2 regions of the Yaniella soli genome follow, and region 1 is predicted to be linked to the other one. Evidence: riboswitches for the same ligand, from Rfam matches in the RefSeq annotation. Region 1 holds a riboswitch; the other holds the start of a gene.
The links. Region 1 has a riboswitch for S-adenosylmethionine ahead of ACYVJT_RS08770 (acyl-CoA dehydrogenase family protein). Riboswitches for the same ligand answer to the same signal wherever they lie in the genome.
Positions count from the first base shown of each region.

Region 1 (18,076 bases):
CTTCTTGAATAGTGTCGGAAGACTTTCACCGTATGTAGGTTCGACGTTGTAAATTTCCAGCAGTTGTTCGAATTCGTCCTGGAGTGCTGACGGAACCTGAAGTCGGACATCAGTTTCTCTGCAGTATCCGCATTCGCCAACTTCGAGCGATTGTTCCGTGAAGAATATGTTCTCGAGTCCGGGATCCCCGAAACAAGCAGCACAACATTTGCGTTCTTTAATCATCTGCATCTTCTAGGAAAGAACCGACAGTTTCAATATGATGTTTGATTGACAACTTTTTGACGTAACCTAAGCCCGGGAAATGCTTCCGCTCGTATAACGCCAGGAGTTCCTGTAAAGCGGTGGTCTCAGTAAATTGGTCGAATCCATTCGCTATGTCGTTGTGAACGTTCGTTACGGCCTCGAGGAACTTATTTGCCGGGTCTGTAGGTGTATCGTTCGTGTGTGATTTGTAGTGCTTGCAATACATGGAGTTGTATCTGTAAGCATTAAAATAAGTTAAGTGGATTGCCACTGCATAAGCAGGTCCGCCAGTTTCAGAATAGTTGTCGCCTATCGTTAAAAAATCTCCGAAACCGGATAAACCCTGATCTTGATATATTTCATGAAGATCAGAGAAAGGGTCTTCGGGTTTGTAGTCGGCATTACGTTCCAACTTGAAGCCGTCTTTGATCAGAACCCGAGCCTCACCTCGAAATTGCCTCATGTAAAGTTCTTGTTCATCGCCCACGAAGAGATGTAGATCAGGTTGACCGGTCTTTGCGAGCAGCTGATGAAGGGCCTCAGCATCTCCAAAGCCATTATGAAGTATTGAAAAAGGTTTATGGGTCCAATAATTGGCGAGACGCGCGAGTGCGGCAAGATCTGCATCATCCGCCAAGGCAATTGTGGGTAGACCATGCTCCATAAACGATGTATCCGACCCAAGGAACTCCAGGAGTGCATCTTCTGAACTCGTTAATTGACCGACTTTTGGATTCAATATGATGCGGAACGGCGCGTTGGCACTAGCTAGTTCCTTCATGGCAGTCGCCAACGAGGTAAAAGTATTGCGAACTGGTTCTATTAAGGGCACAACGTTCCAGTCCTTGAGGTCCGGAGCCAGCTCCCTTAAAGCGATGAGCTCGTATTGTTTACCGCGAAGATAAGGTGTATACATAGATGATTATTTCCCCATGGTGTGTGCAGACCGGGCCAATGCTTGAAGGTACGTTTCAACGTGAGGAGCTGTTAACTGTGTGCAGAGAACAGATGCCCGTAGGAATTCTGGAACGGAACTAATAGACCCGGACAGTGTTCGGGTATTGCGGGTTTTTTTGAGAACTTCGAGAGTTGCTTTGTTTACAAGTTCAGGTCCAAGCTGTTTGAATTCGGAACGAAGCAGCTGGCGCACGATGGTATTTGGGGCAGTTGGTATTTCGCACCCTAAGAGTGTGAGTAATTCTTTTGCTTCCGAAAGACGTAAGGAGTCAGAGATTATCTCGGGGTCGTTTTGGCTCGTGTGATTCTGACTTTTGCGTATTGTGCGAAGAGCAGGCTTCGAAGCAGAGGTAAGTATTAATAAGCCCGTGGACTCAGGGATGGACGCAATAACTTCGTTTTGGCGGTTCTCGGACGTCACCACATAGACTTCTTCAAAAAATTTCGCATAGTCATCAAGTTGACTATTAATCCTCTTTAAAGAGTCTCTATCTGACTTGATTTCGTAGGCCGTGGATTTGCCATTCAAAATTGCCAAATCGACACGGGACTTACCGATTCGAAACTCATTGAGAAGAGTCGAGGTATTGAGTGAATGTCTGCCTAAAAGTATCTTTTGGACGATAGCGGACCGAAAGACATAATCATCGCGTTTTCCGAGTTGTGTTAGCTCACTAAACGCTGCTCCCATTACATCTTCAACTCGATCATTCTGCATCTCCTTCGACAGGAGACCAGTCTGACGGAGTAAGCGTCCAAGAAGAGGGGAATACGCATCAGTCGCTAATTCTCTTGTAATACGCGCAGAAAATATGCGCGACAATGCTGCGAGATCATGCATGAAGTTCGCCCCTTCCGTTTCTATTGAGCTAGCTTATAGTCGATATTATCGGACAAGTTCTAGCGCTTTGAAATGCCAACTGAGACCATCTGCGACTACCTTATACGTCATTCAACGAGAACATCGGCTGGGTCGGTCATAAGAGTCTTAGTGCGCTATACGACTTCCTTCTGAGTCCGTTGCTGTCCGAACTTCATTCGCTGGGTAGGGTGTACTCGAGCCCCAGAGGTCTATTCTTGTGGACCAAACCGAATGCGATGAAATGATTCTAAAATAACACGGTCAGGTCACAGGTTTCATTCACATAATTGGCTGCCTCGTCGATGGTTGCCAGTTCGTCTTCGGACAGCTCCTCGACCGCATTTTGGGCTTCGGCTGCCGCTTGCTCGTCGTCGCCGGTTAGCGCTTCGAGCTGGTGTAACAGCGGCTGCAGGTCGGTCAACGCGTCCCCGAGCTCACCATCGGTGCGTTCGGCAAGGTCAGACATATCCGAATACGTTTCAGTGAGCACTTGGTTGGCTTCGTCTTCTTCGGCGTCGACGACCCTGGCTTCATAGTCTTGAAGTTCCGCACACGTTTCGTCGGCTGCAGCATCACCGCAGCCGACGAGGAATAACCCACCGATGATGGGTGCCAGCAGGCGTCGAATTACTCTGCACCCTCTTCTTCAGGTGCAGGAGCCTCTTCACTTTCGGGTGCTTCTTCTGGCATGCCCTGCTGTGGCATCTGTTGTTGCGGCATTTGCCCCTGTGGCGTCTGACCCTGCATCTGCTGCTGAGCATAGGAGGCGCAGTAGCCGTTGATGGTCTCCAGCGCCGAGGTCAGGGAGGTGCCTTCGGCTTCGAAGCTATTTGGATCAAAGCCCTGCATGGCTTCCACGCCGCCGTCCATCAGCGAGGCCATCTCGTCAAAGTAGGCTGCGTGTACCTGCAGTGCGGTGCGCAGTGGGATCTCTTCACCGGTATCGGGGTTCTGCTGATCATCGGAAACATTATATGAGTAGTTCCGGATGTCGAGCGCGGCTGATTCGAGAGCCTGGGTGGTGCGACCATCGGCGTCATCACCCTGTTGTACGTTCATCATGCTGCTCTGGATTCCTTCATTCGCTTTGGTCTCAGCGCCCATGATGAAACCACAGGTTTCTTCCTGGTCACGAGACTGGCTGACACTGTCATCAGCACATGCGGTCAACGTGAGACCTGCGGCTGCGGCAACGGCTGCGATTTTGCCCAAAGATTTGATCGACATGAAGGTTCCTTTTCGTGAATGTCGTATAAAACTGCTATTCCGTACTGTACCCGAGCGTCCTTGAGTGTTGAGCGAATGCAACCATCGTTCAACGACGGTTTCGGCAACGTAAGATGGAGTCCATGACCCATGATCTCAAAGCCGACCGTGCCCGGCTCGCTGAACTGATTCGCGAACTTGCCGTCGTGCATGGAAACGTCACGTTGTCTTCCGGGAAGGAAGCCGACTATTACATTGACCTGCGCCGCATCACCCTGCATCACGAAGCCGCGCCATTAGTAGGACGGGTCATGCTGGGCCTGTTAGATGAGGCGGGTATCGAGTTCGAAGCCGCCGGTGGACTGACCATGGGTGCTGATCCCGTCGGCACCGCGGTGATGCATGCTGCCGGTGACCGGGCGATCGATGCCTTTGTGGTGCGCAAAACCCAGAAGGAACACGGCATGTCACGCCAGGTCGAAGGTCCCGGCGTGGACGGTCGCAAAGTCGTCATCCTGGAAGATACCTCGACGACGGGCGGCTCCGCGCTGACCGCCGTGGACGGTGTGCGCAATGCGGGCGGGGACATTCAAGCCGTCGCCGTGATTGTCGACCGTGACACCGGCGCGGCAGAACACGTCGCGCAAGAGGCCGGTGTGCCGTATCTCTACGCATTCTCAAAAAACGAGCTCGGACTCGACTAAAACTCAGGTTCTCGCAAGACCGAGCGTCTCTCAATGAAAGGACCCTTGTGGCCACAACGAAACCCGAACCAACAGCAGGCCTCGTCGTCACCGGCATGATCGGTGGATATGTTGCCGCCCGTGTCACCAAAGTTCGTGCCCTGGGCGGCATCGTACTGGGTGCAGCCGGTATTGCCGCAGGACGCCGCTGGCACCGCGCCTCCGGTCCCGGGACCACCGCACTGTTGTCGACCGTCTACCTTGGTGCCTTTGGGGCATCCCATCCGCTGGCCAAAAAGCTTGGCTCTTGGCCATCCGTGCTCGCCTGCACGGCCGCAGCTGCCGGTGCCGCCTGGGCACTCAACGACAAACAGTGACAACAGAGCACCGCGAGACCGGTTGGGAAGATCGCGAAGTCGGCGTCGGGCCCTGGGAAGGCCCTTGGCCCGAAGGGGAGCAGTGGGATCCTGAATTACTTGCCGAAGGTGACCGTCGCAACGTAGCCGACCACTACCGGTACTGGACGGTCGATGCGATCGTCGCGGACCTCGATACCCGCAGGCATCCGCTGCACATCGCCATCGAAAACTGGCAACACGACTTCAACATCGGCACCGTCGTCCGCACCGCAAACGCATTCAACGTGGCCGGCGTACACATCATCGGCAGGCGTCGCTGGAATCGACGCGGGGCGATGGTGACCGATAAATACATGCACGTGCACCACCACCCAACCGTCGAAGCATTCCTCGCCTGGGCCGACGCAGAATCGCTGCCCGTGCTCGGCGTGGATCTGTTCGAAGACTCTGTGCCGATCGAGACGTTCGACTTCCCGCAGGCTTGCGTCATGGTCTTTGGGCAAGAAGGCCCGGGGTTGTCGGAAGCAATCCATGCGGATGCTCAAGCCACGTTGTCGATTGCCCAGTACGGTTCAACACGCTCGATCAACGCGGGCAGCGCGGCCGGTATTGCCATGCACGCCTGGGTCCGACAACACGGCGGTTCCGTTCGCTAGACTAACCACAGTTCTAAGTTTCATATCCAAGGAGCTTTCATGGCATTTGCCACCCCAGATCAATACGCCGAGATGATCGACGCCGCCAAGACCGGCGGGTACGCGTACCCTGCGATCAACGTGACCAGTTCACAGACACTCAACGCAGCGCTGCGTGGATTCGCAGAAGCCGAATCCGACGGCATTATTCAAGTTTCCAACGGTGGGGCAAAATACTTCTCCGGCTCCAATATTAACGACATGGTCACCGGGTCGCTGGCGTTTGCCGCATTCGCCCGTGAAGTGGCCAAAAATTACGGTGTGCGCATTGCCATCCACACCGACCACGCGATGCGCGACAAACTTGAGGACTGGGTTATCCCGCTCATGGATGCGTCGGCAGCCGAGGTCAAAGCCGGGCGCGATCCGATCTTCCAGTCGCACATGTGGGATGGTTCGGCTGAAACCGTGCCTGAGAACCTGCGCATCGCCGAGCAGCTCCTTGAACGTACGGCCTTCAATAAGCAGATCTTGGAGATCGAGGTCGGTGTCGTCGGCGGTGAAGAAGACGGCTACGCCGCAGAGATTGATGACAAACTGTACTCGACCGTCGACGATGGTCTGGCGACCGTCAAGGCGCTGGGTACCGGCGAAAATGGCCGCTACATTACCGCGCTCACCTTCGGTAACGTCCACGGCGTCTACAAACCAGGTGGTGTGCAACTGCGTCCGGAACTGCTCAAAGAGATTCAGGATGCTGTAGGTGCGGAACTCGGTCAGGATCGCCCGTTTGACCTGGTCTTCCACGGTGGGTCCGGCTCATCGGAACAAGATATTGCCGATGCGGTGTCATACGGCGTGATCAAGATGAACGTCGATACCGATACCCAGTACTCGTTCACCCGTCCGGTGGCCACCCATATGTTTGAAAACTATGACGGTGTGCTGAAGATTGACGGCAACGTCGGCGATAAGTCGCAGTACGATCCACGCGCGTGGGGTAAGGCCGCCGAAGCCAACATGGCCGCTCGTGTAGTTGAGGCCTGCCAGAACCTTGGCTCCGCTGGAAAGTCGTTGAAATAATGGCTGACTCCAAATGGGTGCAGATCAGCATCTACGTGCCAATGGGTAATGCCGAGGACGTGCGCAACGCACTGGAGACCGCTGGTGCCGGACAACTCGGCAATTACCGCGGGGCATCATGGTCCACGACCGGTGTTGGACGGTTCACCCCCATGCAGGGCTCCCAGCCGCGCATGGGAGCTGTCGGCGTGCCATCCGATGTGCCCGAACACAAAATTGAGGTACTGGCTCCTCGCGAGATTGCTCGCAGCGTGGTCGAAGCCGCCATCGCTGCCCACCCGTATGAAGAGACCGCCTACTTCGTCACTGAAGTGTGGATGGTCGAAGACCTCTAAACGGTTTTGTACAGTTCACTGCTCAGATGCTGTTGCATTTCTTCGCCCATTGCCGCCATATCGTATTCGGTGTACACCGAGGTCCGGTGGGTGTCGAAAACATAGTGACGCATGGTGTGCTCGACCAGCTTTGCGGTGGTGGTATTGCGCACCTCCGAATAGCCCAACACCATCGTCAGGCTCCCGTCATCATTGGCGGTGGCAGTGCCTTCTAACAGTTCGGTTTGGCCCGTAGGCTGAGCCAACACAAACTCCATATGGCCACTTTCTTGTGGCCGCAGATAGCCAACTTCGGTGTGCATGGCCACGCCGTCAGAGTTGGCTGTTCGCTGTTCGTAGCGCAAAAACGGTTTGCCCTCGGTCGCGGTAAACGTAATGGTTTCCCGGTAATGGAAGTCATCCAAGGTCGGATACTGGCCGTGACCGTGGCCCTCCCAAGTACCGATCAGAAATTCGTATGGTGCTACAAGCTCATGCATAGTCATGGCCCCATTAAACGCCACCGACGACGGTGTTGCATACAGTTCGGTGGTTGCCATTGATCCCGCGAAGTATACTGTGCAACACCCGTTACACTCCCGAGAGGAACTCGTCATGGAAATGATCCCTTGGTTCGCATGGATCGCGATCGTCGCCATCATCGTGTGGGGCATGGTGATGATCTTCGGCAAAAGCTCAAATATGTCGAAATACGCTGACCGTGATGAAGAGTGGCAACGCGACATTGACTCCCTCAGGCGCCGCATTGAGGATCTCGAAGCGCAGTTGTACCGCCGTGGATAACAGACGAGCATCGGGACTGATTTATCGGTATAGAGCTCAGTTTTGGTTATCGAGGGGGCTTTGAGGCTGCGCGAGCCCGTGCCAGAAAGCAGATGCTCGAGAGTGTTGTTGTACCAGGGTCGGTAGGAGAGGTTCAGAAACTCGACTACGCCGCGAGATATCATCGAGCGAAGCGATGATATCGAGAACAGACCGCTGATGGAACTGTCCCGCCAGACGTTTTACCTTCTTACGTACGTTGTTCGGTGTAGGGCCGGCGTCGAGAGCGGAATGATGCCAGAGTCGATTATGATGAGCGCACCTATTACGTAGATATACCAACGCTCTTATTCGATATGGGAACCCACCTTTTGCAGCGCCAATACTTTCGGCGACGGCACCTGCGAGTGTTCCACTTGCTCCGCGTTCGATCGCTTTAGAGAGCGTCCCGAAGGACCATGCTTCGACCGCTGACCAGACTGGTAACCGGCTGTAGTCAATGCTGCGATCGACATCGCCTTTATAGCGCAGGATGTGGCGCTCTCTACTGCGGTCGATGTCGCGCAAGCATGCTTCGACAGTGGTCTCACGGTCTTCTATATCGGTGTAGAAGTCCTGCCGAAGATAGCGTCCATACGGGCCATATTCGTGGGCAATAACGCGGGCTACATGAGTGCGCAATAAGAGTTCCACTTGTGTCAGTGGCACTATTAATGCCATTCGTAACGCTTCGTCCGCGTCGTAGATATCGCGGATATTCGAGAATGTGGTGCCTGGGTGGAATGAGTTATCGCCTAGATGAGGAGCGCGCTGGAAGTAACGCATATACCCTGAAAAACGATAATAGTTCGTGGCAGTAAGAAAGGTCTGGCACTCCGCGTGATCTTCGATCACGAGACCACGGTTCTTTAGGAGCTGTATTTGCTCTTCCACAGAGAGACTTGGCTTCACAGATACCCCGGAAAGAAAAGAGGCCCCTCCCATTTGAGCTTTTGTAAGAGGCTTGGGAGGGGGTCGATTAACTTCAGAATAACACAGCGCGCGCACCCGGTAAATCATTCAAGCTGCTCTGTTGCGATATCAATCTCGCAGCATAACTCAAACCGTCGATACGTGCTCGTGAGCAGGGTGAACCTTACTTTTTCGTGGCCTGCCCACTAGGCCCAAGTAGTATTGAAGTACGAGCGGTAATCATTGTACTTGGGGGAATCGTTTCTCAATCGCAGTGGCCCCGGTGGAGCGGTAAAAATTCCTCTGTATCGCTTCAATGAGGCTCCACGCGTCGAAGATCGTTTCGTCGCGATAGGTGGAAAGACTGTTTCTGGGGCACTGTTTCGTGCCCGCACCATACTCCTGGACATGTCCTGGGAGCGACAAGCACTGAGCGAATTTAGGTCATTTCCCCGCTACACGTTTCGCTGCGAGACCTGCAGCGCCGGCGCCACCCTTTGCTGCGGCTTTCACCGCCTTCTTCCCAACAGTTTTAACTGCCTTTTCGCCAGGTAGACGAGGCCGTAGCTTATTCGCGACAGCAACGCCGGCAACACCGGCTCCGGCGGTCCCCATGATCAAACCGACGCCGATGATCTTGCGTCGTGCCGACCGGCGCTTGCCGTTCCAACCACCGTGCACGGTATCGGTATCGGCTGTCAGTGATTCATACAGGTTTCCGGACGATGGAGTGGCGGCTTCTTTCCGCGACAGGTGGGATTTATCCGTTTGAATGGCCATCATCCGCTCGGTCTTCTGTGGTGCAGCTCGGTGTTGTTTGACGATGAGCGCCGCACCGGGGCCTACGGGCACTTCGGGTTCGGGTTTAGTCGCGGCTTTCACCATGGCTTTGGCGATGCGTTCCGGTGGGTACACCGGAGGCATAGCGCGAGCTTTGCGCCCGCTGTAATTCGCCGCACGACCAAACAGCGGGGTATCAACGCTTGGCGGAATGACGTTCACCACGTGAATATTTTTCAAGCCATCGAGCCACAATTCTGAACGAAGGCTCACGGACAACGAGCTGGTTGCCGCCTTCGACATCGAATAGGCGGCGGTGTACGGCTGTGGCACATTGGCAACCGCCGACGACACGTTGATCAACACCCCGCGTTTTTGTTTTCGCATGGTTCCCAGTGCCGCACGGCTGCCATGCACATACCCCATCACATTCGTGTCGAGTACTTGTCGGATATCCTTCGTGGGGACCGTATCCACCGCACCGAATAAGGTGACTGATGCGTTATTGACCCAGACATCAATGCCACCGAATTGCTCTACAGCCTGGCGTGCAAGCGTGTTGACAGAAATTTCGTCGGAAATATCTGTGGGTACCGCGAGGGCGCGCACCTTGTGTTGTCGAACTTCTTTGGCGGCTTCTTCGAGTGCTGTTCTGCCGCGGGCGGCTAGCACGACATTGCTTCCAGCTTTCGCGAATCGTAGCGCGGTCGCACGGCCGATGCCACTGGATGCACCGGTGATCACGACGGTTGCGCCTTTGAGTTTCTTCATCGACAAGTTAATTGCCTCCTTGTCGGGCTGATGGGCGTGTGAATTCTACCTGTTCTATTCGCATTTGTACCGACTGTCCGGTTTCCCAAGCGTTGGCACCGGCCAGCACCGCGGGGTTGGGTATGTCGGCTCTGTTGTTGCGCTTGTCTGACGTCGAAATGCCGAGCCTACGATCGCGTGTCTGGAAGAGCTCTTCGTCGGCTTGGCCGTCATCGGTGAAGCCCATCATCAGCTGCGGGATGCCGTACGGGAAGTCTTCTTTGTCGTATTGCCACGTGTGGAATGTCTTGCCGTACGTCGTCACGAGGTCTTCGAAATACGAGTGTTCGGCAAGCTCCGGTACGCCCGGTGCCACGAGGGCGCCAGACTTTACCTCGTAGTGGTGACTGTGCCACAGACGTTTTTCGTCCTCGGGGAGATCACGAAAGCGCTCTTGACTGATGATGTATTCGATTCCAATCAGCCGTGCGTCGGGCTCGTTGCTGTCGAAGATCACGCACTGGTGCAGGTCATGACGCAGGTGAATGCAAAAGTGTGTGGCTTCGACTTGCCGGCCCATATCGTCGGCGTAGAAGTGGAAGCCGTTGAGATACGTGCTCATGGCATCGAGTGGATATTTGGGTTGCAGCAGATTAGAACTGACGTCCAGCATCCGATGTTTCGCTGGGTGTCCCTGACTGATCTTGGCGGTGGTTGCTACTTTGCGCCCAGCAATAATGCCCGCTGCGGTCGCCGCACCAGCAGCAACTCCAACACCGATACTTTTCAGATAATTGTGTCCCATGGCGCAACTCTACGTACTGAGCACACCGGCGAAAACAGCTCATCAACATCACGGATCGTCGCTGGAGTGATTACTCGCTGTCGGATTGTTCAGTGTCATCGCCTTCGGGCGCGTCTGACTGGCCGGCAGGGATGATCTCGCCTTCTGGCCAGTTTTCTTCGATGTAGGTGGCTACCTCGTCGGAGTGTAGTAGTTCATCGAGCCGCTGGATGGCTTCGTGGTGTTCGTTTGAACTATTCCAGACCAGAATGCTGGAATGTGGTGAGAGGTTCACTCCTTCGACCAACAGGGCGTCTTCGATGTTGAGTTCTGCCTGGTCAAAATGTCGGGCGTGGATGATCACAGCGTCGGTGGCGTTATCCTCGAGCTGCTGATCAAGCGCATCCGTATCGTATTCTTTGAATTGTAGACCCGATGGGTTCTGCTGATCCGAGAGCTCTGCTGGCTTTGTATCCCTCTCAATGTCAGATAGTAGCCTGTGCGCCTCGAGCAATCGTAGAGCACGGTACTGATCCGCTGCCACCGAGGTTATCCCGATGGTCGAGCCCTCGGGGAGGGCCTCGATGCGGTCATACCGACTCGAAAACAGCGCGTAGGGAGCAATATGGACACCTGCGCCATAGGAAAAACTGTAACCGTTTGCGTTGACGTCCTCGTTGAGTGCTGGGATGTGTTGTACGAAATTTGCATCCAATTCACCTGCAGCAAGACGGCTATTCGCTATCTGATGATCGGTCATTTCAACAATTTCGAGTTGCAAGCCCTCGTCGCGGGTCAGATCATCAGCTAGAAATTCGAGGATGTCACTGTGTGGTTGGGGTTTCGCCCCGACGGTCAAGGTGGTGAGGTTTGCGTCGCTCGAAGACGGTGAAGGGGAGGCGGAAGGCGTCGTAGTACTTTGCTCGCTGGCGCCGCATGCAGTCAAGAGTAATGACGTGAAGATCGCGGTCATGCCGAGCATGATCCGACGGTTTAACCTACGGGATGTGGTAACCATATGAGCTCCTGATACGGTCTTCGGTAACCTTCGGCAACTGTAGATGTATAGGCCAACGTTAAGATCGGATGAGCCAATTTGAAATGGTTAAACAGCTGCGTGGCACCCACCAATTTCAGGTGAATGCCACGCGGCGCTGAGTTATACGAGCCCTTGGCTACTGTTGATCAGCGTCATCGCCGTCGGTCGCGCCTGACTGACCGGCGGGGATGATCTCGCCTTCGGGCCAGTTTTCTTCGATGTAGGTGGCTACCTCTTCGGAGTGCAGCAGTTCATCGAGCTGCTGGATGGCCTCATTGTCGTCAGCCGAGGAATTCCACGCCAGCACGTTGGCATACGGGGAGTCTTCGGCTTCCTCAACTACAATCGCGTCATCAACGTTGAGTCCGGCTTGGAGGAAGTAGTTGCCATTGATGATGGCGGCATCGATGGATGGGTCATCAACAACCTGGGCAAGGATCTCGGGTGGGTTCTCCTCGAACTCCAAGCCCATTGGATTCTGTTCTTCGGTCAGCGTCAGCGCGGCCGATTCACCATCGATGTCCTCGAGTAGTCCCGCTTCTTCGAGCAGCATCAGCGCGCGTGGCTGGTTGCCGGCATCCGAGGTAATACCAATGGTGGCGCCTTCGGTGATGTCGTCGGCGGAGTCGTGCTGACTGGTAAACATCGCGTACGGCTCGATGTGCACGCCCTCGCCGTGTGAGATTTCGTAGCCGTGATCTTCGATCTGCTGTTCTAAGAAGGGCACGTGCTGGAAGTAGTTGGCATCCAGGGTACCTTCGTCCATCTGACGGTTTGGCAGCTGGAAGTCATCAAACTCGACCACTTCAATTTCCAGTCCGGCATCAGCGGCCAGTTCTTGGGACACGAAGTCGAGAATCTCAGCGTGGGGGACCGGGCTTGCGCCGACTGACAGCGTAGTGACGCCATCGTCGTTGGCGGTTGGCCCTTCGGCGTTGTCGTCCGAGCCACCGCAAGCGGCAAGAACCAGTGCGGAGGCGGCAGCCAGACCGGTCAAGGCCAACGCGCGTGGCCGGCGTGAGGATGAGTTAAACATAAATGCTCCTGTGTAGTTTTCTGTAAGGCTATTGCTGGACCGGCTCAGCGGTGATCGACCACTTCGACAATCTTGTCGCCGATCCACTGGATCAGTTGGACCCCGATGACGATGACCACGATGGTGACGACCATAATTTGAGGATCATAGCGCTGATACCCGTAGTTATAGGCCAGACGGCCGAGACCGCCACCGCCGATGAGCCCTGCCATAGCCGAATACCCAATCAATACCACAATGGTATTCGTGATCGCAGCAATCAGACCCGGAAGTGCCTCCGGGAGGAAAACTTTCGTCACAATCTGGCTGTTCGACAGGCCCATCACCTGGGCGGCATCAACGGTTCCCGTTGGCACTTCACGCAGCGAGGTCTCGACCAAGCGTGCAAAGAACGGAGCGGTGGCAATGGTCAAAGACACGGTTGCCGCAATGGGACCGATCGAGGTGCCAACTATCCACTGGGTGAACGGGATCAGTGCGACCATCAAAATCGCATATGGTATCGAACGCGTAATGTTGACGATGATCGACGACAGCAGCGCATAGGTGACGCGCATCGGGGCCAGTCCGCCGGGACGGGTGATGTGCAGAATAATGCCGATGACCCCACCGATGATCACGGTCGCGACACCGGAGATGCCGACCATGACCACGGTATCCCAAATCGCTTCGGGCAATGCTGTTTCCAGGGCGCGGTTGTTCAGGAGTTCTTCAAACCAGTTCATACCTGCACCCCTTCCTTTGCGCGAGCGCGCTCACTGTATCCGTGACGTGCAAGCGTGGCTTCAATGCCGGTGATGTTAATCTGCTCAGCCGAGCTGATGGCCAATAGATAGTGAGCGAACCGAGTATCACCCAGGGTTTCAACATTGGCGGCCGTGATGTGCACGGTCACCGGATTTTCTTCGGCGATGTGGGAAGCAATCGGTACGTTGACCGCATCTTGTTTGCCCACAACTTCCAACACCAAATCTGCGGCAGCCAGTTCATGTGTCGGCAACGGCAGCAGTGCGCGAGACAACCGGGAGTTGACCTTGCCGGCGACCTCAGCGAGTTTGCCCGACTCCAAGATTTTGCCGTCATCCAGCAGCGAGACCGAATCGCACAGTGTCTTGACCACCGACATCTCGTGAGTAATCACCACAACGGTCAGATTCAGACGGCTGGAGACCGAACGGATCAGTGTCAGAATCTCGTTGGTCGTGGCCGGATCCAATGCAGACGTCGGCTCGTCACACAGCAGGACGTCCGGATCCGCGGCGAGTGCACGCGCGATCCCCACGCGTTGGCGCTGCCCACCCGACAGCTGCGCCGGGTAGGTGTCTTCCAGTCCACTCAATCCCACGAGGTCGATGAGCTCCTTGGCCCGGGCGCGACGCTCGGCCTTATGAGTTTTGACGATTTCCAGAGGCATCGCGATATTGTCGGCCACGGTTCGTGATGAGAGCAGGTTCGCGTGCTGAAACACCATACCGATGCGACGACGGGCGTTGCGCAATTCGGTATCGGTGACGCCGGTGAGATCCTGGTCCCCGACAATCACCTTGCCCTCGGTTGGACGATCCAGCAGCGTCAGACAGCGCACGAGGGTCGACTTCCCCGCGCCCGAACGGCCGATGATGCCGTGAATCTCGCCGTCGTCGATGTCCAAATTGATGTTATCCAAGGCGACGACATCCCTGGCGGGTTGCCGATACACCTTTGTCAGCTCTCGAACGGAAATCATGGGATCCTTTGCCACATTTGGTTGTTGACTCAGTATAAACACTGGCAGACTAAGAGGGCTTAGACATTGCTATTTTGGCTTCTCGGAAGGAAACACTCTTGTCGTCACTGCTCGGTAAAAATCTGATGGAACCGGACCCAACACTGCTGCCGGAAGAACCGGAAGTACAGGCTCGCTACGAGGCGGGAGACCTGCCCGAGGAGATCGCACAGCGATTCCCGGATTCCTCACTCGCCTGGGCGCTCGCAGCCGAAGACGCCTGGGACGACGGCCGCACGCTCGAGTCCTACGCCTATGCTCGCGTGGGTTATCACCGTGGCCTCGATTCACTGCGCGGTGCCGGGTGGAAGGGCGCTGGCCCTATCCCGTGGGACCACATCCCAAATCGCGGTTTCTTGCGGGCTCTCTACTCGCTGGGTCGTGCCGCCGCTGCGATTGGTGAGACCGACGAGGTCGATCGCATCACGAAATTCCTCAATGACTCGGATTCATCAGCAGCCGAGCAGATCGAGGCTGCGAATTAGGCGGGATGTTATGGCCGTAAGGTCGTCCGCATTTTAGGTAAAGCACTGGCCGAGCAAGGGCTTTCCTTTCGCCAAGACACCTAGCTGATCAGGTAAACCGTAGGGTCGCATCGTCTGCGCAACGTGGTACGGCTCTACGGTTTTCCCATACGCTGTACTAGCTGGGAAAATCATTCTGAACCTAAGCAATGCAGCAATATTGCGATCTTCGGAACGCACAGCGGTGTAACCCAACTTGTTTAGCACAACATTACGTGGTTTGAAGCAGACCACAGAGCACGCATGGTGCTCGAAATGGTTAACCAGGTAGAGTCCAAAACACATAACCATCCAGAGCGGCTGAGAGATCTGGCTCCATGATGCCGCAGCAACCCTCCGATTACCGGGTAAGGGTGCTCACGCCAGGACCGATGGAGGATAGAACCCATGATGTCGTTACCTTATGTGTATGCGGGTTTACACGCTACTGTTACAAAAATACTCAGCGGGTTGAAAGCTGTGATGCCTCGGGACATCGCCGCAGGCCAGATGCCGGTTGAGTATCGGACAGCTGCCGCGTAATAACCCGTCGTGTACCGCGGTAGGCCCCGTCGACCCGCAGATGAAGTTCTTGGGCGCAATACCGTCATCAATGGCTGGTGCATTCGGCGTCAGAAAAACACTCCGAGTGGCACCAGCGCGCTGAAATGAGTAGAACAATATGACTTCGAAGAATTATCAGGCGCTCGCAGAGCAATACGCACCACTATTTGCTGATATTGCACGTGGTGAACGTGCCAGAGAAACCGGACGCCATCTGCCACTGATCCCCATGCGTCAACTCAGCGCCCACGGGCTGGGAACACTCAGTATCCCGGAACACGAAGGTGGTGATGGCGCAAATTATGAGACGGTCCTGAGGTTGCTGATGGATCTAGCAGCCGTGGATGCCAATCTGGCACACATATGGCGCAGCCATCTGGCATTTGTTGAATATCTGCGGCTGGTGCCAGACTCGACGGTTCGAGCTCAGTGGTGGAAACGTATCGGGGATGGTGACTGGGGCGGCTCCGCGCTGTCCTCCCATCACGAGCCGACGAAAGATCAGGACACCGTAGTCACCCGAGATCATACCGGTACGTTACGCATTACCGGAGCCAAGTTCTACACAACCGGTACCTTGGCTTCAACGTGGACGGTCGTAAGTGCCACATTAGAAAAGAGCCTGGCCGAAGCGCAATTGCGACGTCGTCGACGGAGCGGTGCAGCTGGACTGTCTCTAGACGATGTGGCTGAGGGGTTGGTCGTGGTCCGGGTGCGTCAGCCTCGAATCCAGGTAAAAGATGACTGGGATGGTTTCGGTCAGCGAATGACAGCAACCGGAACGCTGCAGATGCGCGATGCCGGTGTGGAAGCGCTGTTGGACATTGATGGACGGTACACCCGGGTCCCCATATTTCATGAGGCTTCACTGGTTGCTTTGCTGGCAGGAATCGGCCGGGCAGCATTACGTGACGGGGTTGCTCAAATGCGCGGGCGTACCAGGGTGTTCAACACTTCCACCGGAAGCATTCCTCGCAACGACAACCAAATGCTGGGCATTATCGGTGAGTTGTCAGCTCAACTGGCGGCTACCGAAGAACTCGTGCGGGCCATAGGCCGTGAACTCGATACCGATAGATTAGATGAGGCAAGACTGCTTGCTCAGCGTGCCAGTGTGATGGTGCCCAAACTGGTGTTGGATGTGTGTACCCGAATTTTTGACACTCTCGGCGCTTCCGCTACCTCGACCAGTTGGGAGCTGGACCGGCACTGGCGCAATGCCCGCACCCTAGCGACCCATGATCCTGCTGTGTTTAAAGCACGTATGTTAGGTGATTGGGAAGTTAACGCTGCACAACCAACACCATTTATTGCCACGAGTAGCGGTCACCAACAAAGCTAGGTGCTGCACCAGGGCCGGCACCACCAGTCAGGCCCAAACCACACAAAATTTAGCCGGGAGTGGTCACTGAAGCAAAAGCCCCGCGGTATTGGGCTCCTGGGTGATTCGCCGGGAGGCGGTCATGACCAAAGATCTTCTTTCGTAGAGTTCCTTCGGCGTACTCGGTTTTGGCCAGGCCTCGACGCTGCAGAACCGGCAACAGTTTCTCATTGAATTCGTCATAACTGCCGGGTAACCGCCAATTGATGAGGTTAATTCCGTCTACGCCCGCTTCCTGCCACGCTTCGAGTCGGTCTGCGATGTGTTCTGGGGTGCCGGCCACGTATCCTCGACGGATGCGGCCGTTTGCGAGATCAGCAAGTGTAGGTTCACGGTGGGGAGTGGCCCGACGCAGCCATTCCACATGGGCCTGACCACCATTATTTGGGATGTCAATGAGACGCGTATCGTCAGGCAACCGGGATCCGTCCGGCAGAATCCCCAATGCTGCGTGTGTCAAAAACCCAGTCACCGACGCGTACTCCAGGTAATCCTGTTCTTTTGCTTTCACATCTGATGCTGAATCGCCGATGACTAACGACAGGCCCTGAAAGAATTTCACGTCGTGCGGGTTCCGACCAGCCTCAGCGATTTTGGCGCGCGTCCGATCAATATGGTCCTTGGCCACGGCTGGGTTGGGGGTGACAATAAATTGGCACTCAGCATGTTGGGCTGCAAACCGGATGCCGCGCTCCGAACCGCCAGCCTGGAAGAGCAGCGGTGTACGCTGTGGTGATGGTGACGGAAGATGGGGCCCCTCAACTGTGTACCGCGGTCCGTGATGGAAGATTTTGTGGATCTTTGCCGGATCAGAAAAACGACTTCCAGCCTTGTCTTGCAAGAGGGCTCCTTCGTCCCACGAGCCTTCCCACAGTTTGTAGACCACCTCAAGGTATTCATCGGCCCAGTCGTACCGTGCGTCGTGTTCGACCAGGGCATCTAAACCGTAATTCCGTGCAGCATTTTCTTGTGTGGAAGTGACGATGTTCCACGCGACGCGTCCTGCCGACATATGGTCGAGTGTGCTGAGCTGCCGAGCAAAGTTGAAAGGGTGGTTCTGCATCACATTGGACGTGGTAGCCAGTCCTATGTGCTGAGTTACTGCAGTGAGTGCACCCAGCAGCACCGTCGGATCATTGGACGGAATTTGTAATCCTTCGTGCGCATTATCTACATACTGTCCGCCTGCTGGTCCGTAGAGTCCAGATACATCGGCGAAGAACATCGCATCGAACAGACCTTCTTCGAGGGTGTGTGCAAGTTCTAACCAAAATTTCAGGTCGTTGAATTCGGACTGCCGGGCTTCTGGATGCCTCCACTGTCCGTGTTGGATATGGGATCCAGTATTCATGACAAAAGCGTTATAAAGTAGTGGGGTTTTGGCTGTGCTCACAG
Region 1 is NZ_BAAGSP010000014.1:9,923-27,998, forward strand. Features, by position in the region: gene ACYVJT_RS08670 (RES family NAD+ phosphorylase) at 1-225, opposite strand, end outside; gene ACYVJT_RS08675 (sce7725 family protein) at 218-1,162, opposite strand; gene ACYVJT_RS08680 (sce7726 family protein) at 1,169-2,044, opposite strand; gene ACYVJT_RS08685 (hypothetical protein) at 2,313-2,531, opposite strand; gene ACYVJT_RS08690 (hypothetical protein) at 2,693-3,292, opposite strand; gene pyrE (orotate phosphoribosyltransferase) at 3,415-3,975, shown strand; gene ACYVJT_RS08700 (hypothetical protein) at 4,023-4,331, shown strand; gene ACYVJT_RS08705 (TrmH family RNA methyltransferase) at 4,328-4,969, shown strand; gene fbaA (class II fructose-bisphosphate aldolase) at 5,009-6,031, shown strand; gene ACYVJT_RS08715 (YqfO family protein) at 6,031-6,366, shown strand; gene ACYVJT_RS08720 (heme-binding beta-barrel domain-containing protein) at 6,363-6,905, opposite strand; gene ACYVJT_RS08725 (hypothetical protein) at 6,961-7,149, shown strand; gene ACYVJT_RS08730 (Abi family protein) at 7,186-8,061, opposite strand; gene ACYVJT_RS08735 (SDR family oxidoreductase) at 8,524-9,630, opposite strand; gene ACYVJT_RS08740 (OBAP family protein) at 9,638-10,414, opposite strand; gene ACYVJT_RS08745 (MetQ/NlpA family ABC transporter substrate-binding protein) at 10,485-11,411, opposite strand; gene ACYVJT_RS08750 (MetQ/NlpA family ABC transporter substrate-binding protein) at 11,569-12,468, opposite strand; gene ACYVJT_RS08755 (methionine ABC transporter permease) at 12,513-13,193, opposite strand; gene ACYVJT_RS08760 (methionine ABC transporter ATP-binding protein) at 13,190-14,194, opposite strand; gene ACYVJT_RS08765 (DUF3151 domain-containing protein) at 14,320-14,718, shown strand; SAM riboswitch class I at 15,042-15,135, shown strand; gene ACYVJT_RS08770 (acyl-CoA dehydrogenase family protein) at 15,419-16,642, shown strand; gene ACYVJT_RS08775 (LLM class flavin-dependent oxidoreductase) at 16,692-18,032, opposite strand; gene ACYVJT_RS08780 (acyl-CoA dehydrogenase family protein) at 18,071-18,076, opposite strand, start outside.

Region 2 (5,315 bases), on a different contig from region 1:
CTGATTCAAACACAGATGTGAGCAACATTGCCAGCTGCAATGTCACAACATTACGCTGATAAGCGCTAATGCTGTCCTAGGCTGAGGAAGTGAATTTATGAGAAAGGTAACAGCATGTCATCGAAAGAGTCGGGGCAGCAGCCGGTAAAGCTGGCGAAGACGCTGACCAATATTGATGCGCTCGCCCTCGGGTTCGGCGCGATGATCGGTTTCGGTTGGGTTGTCCTGACCGGTGGCTGGATTCAAGAGGCCGGCACCATGGGTGCAGTCGCCGCCATAGTGGTGGGTGGCGCGATTATGGCGGTGGTCGGGCTGGTGTATTCGGAACTGACCTCGGCCATGCCACTTGCCGGTGGTGTGCACCAGTACGTGTTGCGAGGATTGGGCCCGCGGTTTGCGTTCATCGGTTCCTGGGCGCTGGTGGGCGGCTACGTCACCATTGTGGCCTTTGAAGCGGTGGCCTTCCCGCGAACGGTCGCCTATATTTTTCCCGAGATCAATGCGCTGCCCATGTGGGACATTGCCGGTGATACCGTCCACCTAACATGGGCGCTTATCGGCGTAGCTGGCGCGTTGGTCATCACGTGGCTCAACGTGCGGGGCGTCAAGCAGGCGTCGATAGCGCAAAACTTCACCGTGATCTTCTTGATCGTCGTCGGCATCTTGATGATTTTCGGCTCGGCCACCCGCGGTGATGCTGGCAATATGGAACCGTTCTTTACTCCGGGGACGGCAGGATTCTTCACGGTGCTCATCGCCATTCCGTTCTTGTTTATCGGTTTCGATGTGATCCCGCAGTCTGCCGAAGAAGTCAACGTCCCTGCTCGTAAAATTGGTCGTCTCGTGATTATCTCGGTTGCGATGGCCACCATTTGGTACATCATGGTTGTGGTCACGACGTCGTCGGCGATGAGCGGAGATGAGCTTGCCCAAGCGGATATTGCGGTCGCCGATGCCTTCGGTTCCTTATTCAATTCCCAGTTGATGGCAAACATTCTCATTGCTGGTGGTATCGCGGGGATTTTGACCTCGTGGAACTCGCTGATGCTGGGGGCTTCCCGGCTGGTTTATTCGATGGCGCGCACCGGGATGTTGCCTGCCTGGTTTGGTCAGCTGCACCCCAAATATCGGACTCCGGCCAACGCGTTGTACTTCATCGGTGGACTCTCTTTGCTGGCGCCCTTCTTTGGCGAAAACATGCTGACCTGGCTGGTCGATTCCGGTGCACCATCGATTATCATCGCCTACTTCATGGTCTCGGTCATCTTTATCGTGCTGCGTCGTCGCGATCCCGGCATGGACCGCCCGCTGCGCATTGGTGGCAAGGGCCGCGGTGGTGAACTCATCGGCTGGACCGCGACTGTGCTCACCGGTGCACTGTTCAGCGTGTACCTACCGGGCATGCCTTCGGCGCTTGACTGGCAGCCGTGGCTGATCTTCGCCATCTGGTGGGGCATCGGCGCGCTGTTCTTCTTCCGTGTACCGACCGGTGTAAAACCCGGGCCAAACGCAGGCGACGAGGTGCTGGCGATCGTCGAAAACCGGCGCCAGGCAAAAACCGACCGCGCATAACCGACCGATCCGAAGATGCCAGGGAGGACGCGACTCCCTGGCATTTTTCGTTAAGCATATGACGGGTGCATTTCCCTTTTCCGTGCAGGTTCGTCTAAGCTTGTGCTTCGTAACCATCCAGAGCGACTAAGAGACTTGGCTCGTTGACGTCGCAGCAACCACCCCGCGGGGCAGGTGCTAATGCCAAGAGATCGATGGAGTGAATCCTTGATGACGCATTCAGTATCAACCCCTGCCGTTGCCTGCCGAAATGTTGGTCGCGCTTTCGGTACCAATGGCTCAACCCGCCAGATTTTGACCGGAGTGAACCTCGAAATCGGTGCCGCAGAGATCATCTCAATCATCGGGGCCTCTGGCTCTGGAAAATCCACGCTGCTGCGCGCGCTCGGTGGCCTCGACACCGGCTTCACCGGCAAGGTGCTGATCGAAAACACGGAAGTCAACGAATATGACGCCCGCTGCGCGGTGGGTTTCCAGGAACCTCGGCTCCTCCCCTGGGCCACCGTGGCAGACAACGTCGCGATTGGTTTGCCCGACGGACTCTCCAAGGCCGAGGGTAGAGCGCGAGTGGCTGAACTACTTGAGCTGGTTGGCCTCACCGATGCCGCCGAGCATCGTCCTCGGAAAATTTCGGGCGGTATGGCCCAGCGTGCATCATTGGCTCGCGCCATGGCGCGTGACCCAGAAATCCTGCTGCTCGACGAACCGTTTGGCGCCCTCGATGCGCTGACCCGCATCAAAATGCAGCAATTGCTGTTGGATGTGCATGCACAAACCGGCACGACCACCGTCATGGTCACCCACGACGTCGACGAAGCACTGCTGCTATCAGACCGCATCGTACTGCTCGATGACTCGCCCCACACCCAGGGTGCAACCATCGCCAACATCTTCACACCACCTGTACCACGCCCACGTGTTAGCCATGACCCAGCGCTCGTCTCGCTGCGGAAACAACTGCTGACCGGCCTCGGCGTCGAAACACTTGCAACCTCGGAGGTATAACCATGTCCTTGTCACGTAAAACTCTGTCCGCAGCGATCCTGTCTGGCGCACTGGCATTGACCTCCTGTGCCGGTGAAAACGCCGAAGCCGAGACCGCAGCCGAAACCCTGAGCATCGACTACGCCACCTACAACCCACTGTCACTGATTATCAAAGATCAGGGTTGGTTAGAAGAAGAGCTCGACGGCGACGTTGAATGGGTATACTCGGCCGGCTCGAACCGCGCCAATGAGAACCTGCGCGCAGAAGCCATCGACGTTGGCTCAACCGCAGGTTCCGCTGCACTGTTGGCCCGCTCGACGGGCACCCCGATCCAAACCATCAGCGTGGTTGGCAACGTCGAATGGACCGCCCTGGTGGTACCGCAAGACTCCGACATCGAATCGGTCGAGGATCTTCAAGGACGCGCGGTTGCGGCCACTCGCGGAACCGATCCGTACTTCTTCCTCGTACAAGCCGTCGAAGAAGCTGGCCTCGAGCTCGATGACCTCGAAGTACAAAACGTCCAGCACGCAGATGGCTACACGGCGCTGAATAACGGTTCGGTCGATGCCTGGGCTGGTCTGGATCCGATCATGGCCGGCGCCGAGGACGATACCGAATTCCTCTATCGCAACGTGGACTTGAATACCTACTCGTTTTTGAACGCCACTGAGTCCTTCCTCGAAGAATCGCCTGAAGTGGCACAAACGGTTGTCGATACCTATGAGCGTGCACGCGAATGGGCGCTGGAGAATCCAGCAGAAACCGCCCAATTGCTCGCTGATGAAGGCGAAATTGAAGAGGACGTCGCCGAAATCGTCATCAACGAGCGTTCCGGTTTCGATATCAGCCCGGTTCCAGGTGAAGACCAGACCGAGGTGCTGTCGAATATCTCCTCGATCTTCGTGACCTCCGGTGATGTCGATAACCAGGAAAATGTGGATGAAGCACTCGAGACCCTATTGCGTCCCGAGTTCGCCGAAAATGCGGAGAGTGCTGAGTAAATATGACCACCATCGAAAAAACAGACGTCACCAGTCAGCACAAGCCCAACCTCGACCAGGCCGGCACCAGCCCGGCGCCGACCGCTAAGAAAACACGCTTTCTCGACCGCAAAGGCGTCAAACCTGTCATCGGGTTCCTCGTACCCATCGCGCTATTCATCGCCTGGTGGGCGGTCACTGCAGCAGAGCTGTTTACCCCGGTTCAGTTGCCGTCCCCCAGCGCCGTCATCGACGCCACGGTGGGGCTCCTGGAGCGCGGCGACCTGTGGATGCATATCGGCATCTCGGTCCAGCGTGTCCTGATTGGTTTCGGCATCGGTGCTGTACTCGGCATGATCTTCGGTGCGGTGCTAGGGCTCTCGCGCTGGGCCGACGCACTCCTGACTCCCATCCTGGGTGCGCTGCGTGCCGTGCCCTCACTGGCCTGGGTGCCGCTGCTCATTCTGTGGATGCAGATTGGCGAAGATTCCAAGGTCACGCTCATCGCGATCGGCGCGTTTTTCCCAGTCTTCACTACGCTCTATGCGGGCCTACAACACGTGGACCAACACCTGGTCGAAGCCGGCCGCGCATTCGGATATAAAGGCATCCGCCTGTTCAAGACCATCCAACTGCCCGCCGTCGTACCATCCATTTTCTCTGGGCTCCGGTTGGCACTAGCACAAGCCTGGTTGTTCTTGGTCGCTGCCGAACTCATCGCCTCATCAATGGGGCTCGGGTTCTTATTGACCGACTCGCAAAATAACGGACGAACCGATCGGCTCATCTTAGCCATCATATTGTTGGCTGTCCTCGGCAAAATCACCGACATCCTCTTGGGTCTCGCCGAGAAACGCGCCATCGCACGCTGGAGTTAACAAGTTCACAACAACAGCAGCGCGGCATTCGATAACGACGAGGATGCCGCCGCGATGACAAAAATCATCGCGATGATGCCGATGAGAATGCCAAGACCGTGCAAGATGGTGACAATCCAACCGATGACTTTGCCCGGGGTCGCCGAGACACCATTGCGTTCAGCTTTGACCGCGAAATAGATCGCCAACGGCCCCAAAATAATGCCGAAGGTAAACAGGCCGATAATGCCGAGCACCAACGACGTGGTCGAAGCGGATTGCCCCTCGGGGTTCTGTGGTGGCACGGGGTATCCGGGTGGGTGTTGCCAGCCGTAGCCCTGGTCGCTTTGACCACTGGGGTACTGCTCTGAGCCAGGTTCATAATTCTGTGTCATATCTCGACAATAACCGCAATGCACGTTTTCTGACGAGTCACCCAATTTTTATCGCGTCCTACCCTGCATCGTAAGATCAGGGCATGACGGTTTCAGCGACACAGATCACAGCGCAACGCACCACGGCCATTAAAGAACTCGCTCCGCTCCTCAACGAGACCACCCCGGTACTCGGTGCGATAGATTTCAACGTCCTCGATCAGCTCATCGAACAGCTGTTTGAGGCCTATCCGGAGCAGTGGGTGGCACACACGGTCACCCTCGAGCAGATGACGCTGCCCGGCGTGCTGGAGCATATTCGGGTTCGTGGGCTGGGCGTTCAGGCAGCGTCTGCCAGCCAGCTCGTCATTTCCCGTCGCTGCGGCTTCCTCCCTCACGAAATAGTGCACAATGCAGCAGCCAATTCCCGCGCCATGCTGCGCCAACTCGTAGAAGCCGATATCAGTTTCAGCGTGGATAGCTTTACAGAATTGGATCGGGTCGATCAGATTGGCGATGGCGCACTCGCCCTGCCGGTCATC
Region 2 is NZ_BAAGSP010000006.1:458-5,772, reverse strand. Features, by position in the region: gene ACYVJT_RS04460 (APC family permease) at 115-1,572, shown strand; SAM riboswitch class I at 1,683-1,773, shown strand; gene ACYVJT_RS04455 (ABC transporter ATP-binding protein) at 1,783-2,577, shown strand; gene ACYVJT_RS04450 (aliphatic sulfonate ABC transporter substrate-binding protein) at 2,580-3,563, shown strand; gene ACYVJT_RS04445 (ABC transporter permease) at 3,566-4,420, shown strand; gene ACYVJT_RS04440 (DUF4190 domain-containing protein) at 4,426-4,794, opposite strand; partial or broken gene ACYVJT_RS04435 (type III PLP-dependent enzyme domain-containing protein) at 4,878-5,315, shown strand, end outside.
Region 2: another riboswitch for S-adenosylmethionine. It lies ahead of ACYVJT_RS04455 (ABC transporter ATP-binding protein); the one in region 1 lies ahead of ACYVJT_RS08770 (acyl-CoA dehydrogenase family protein).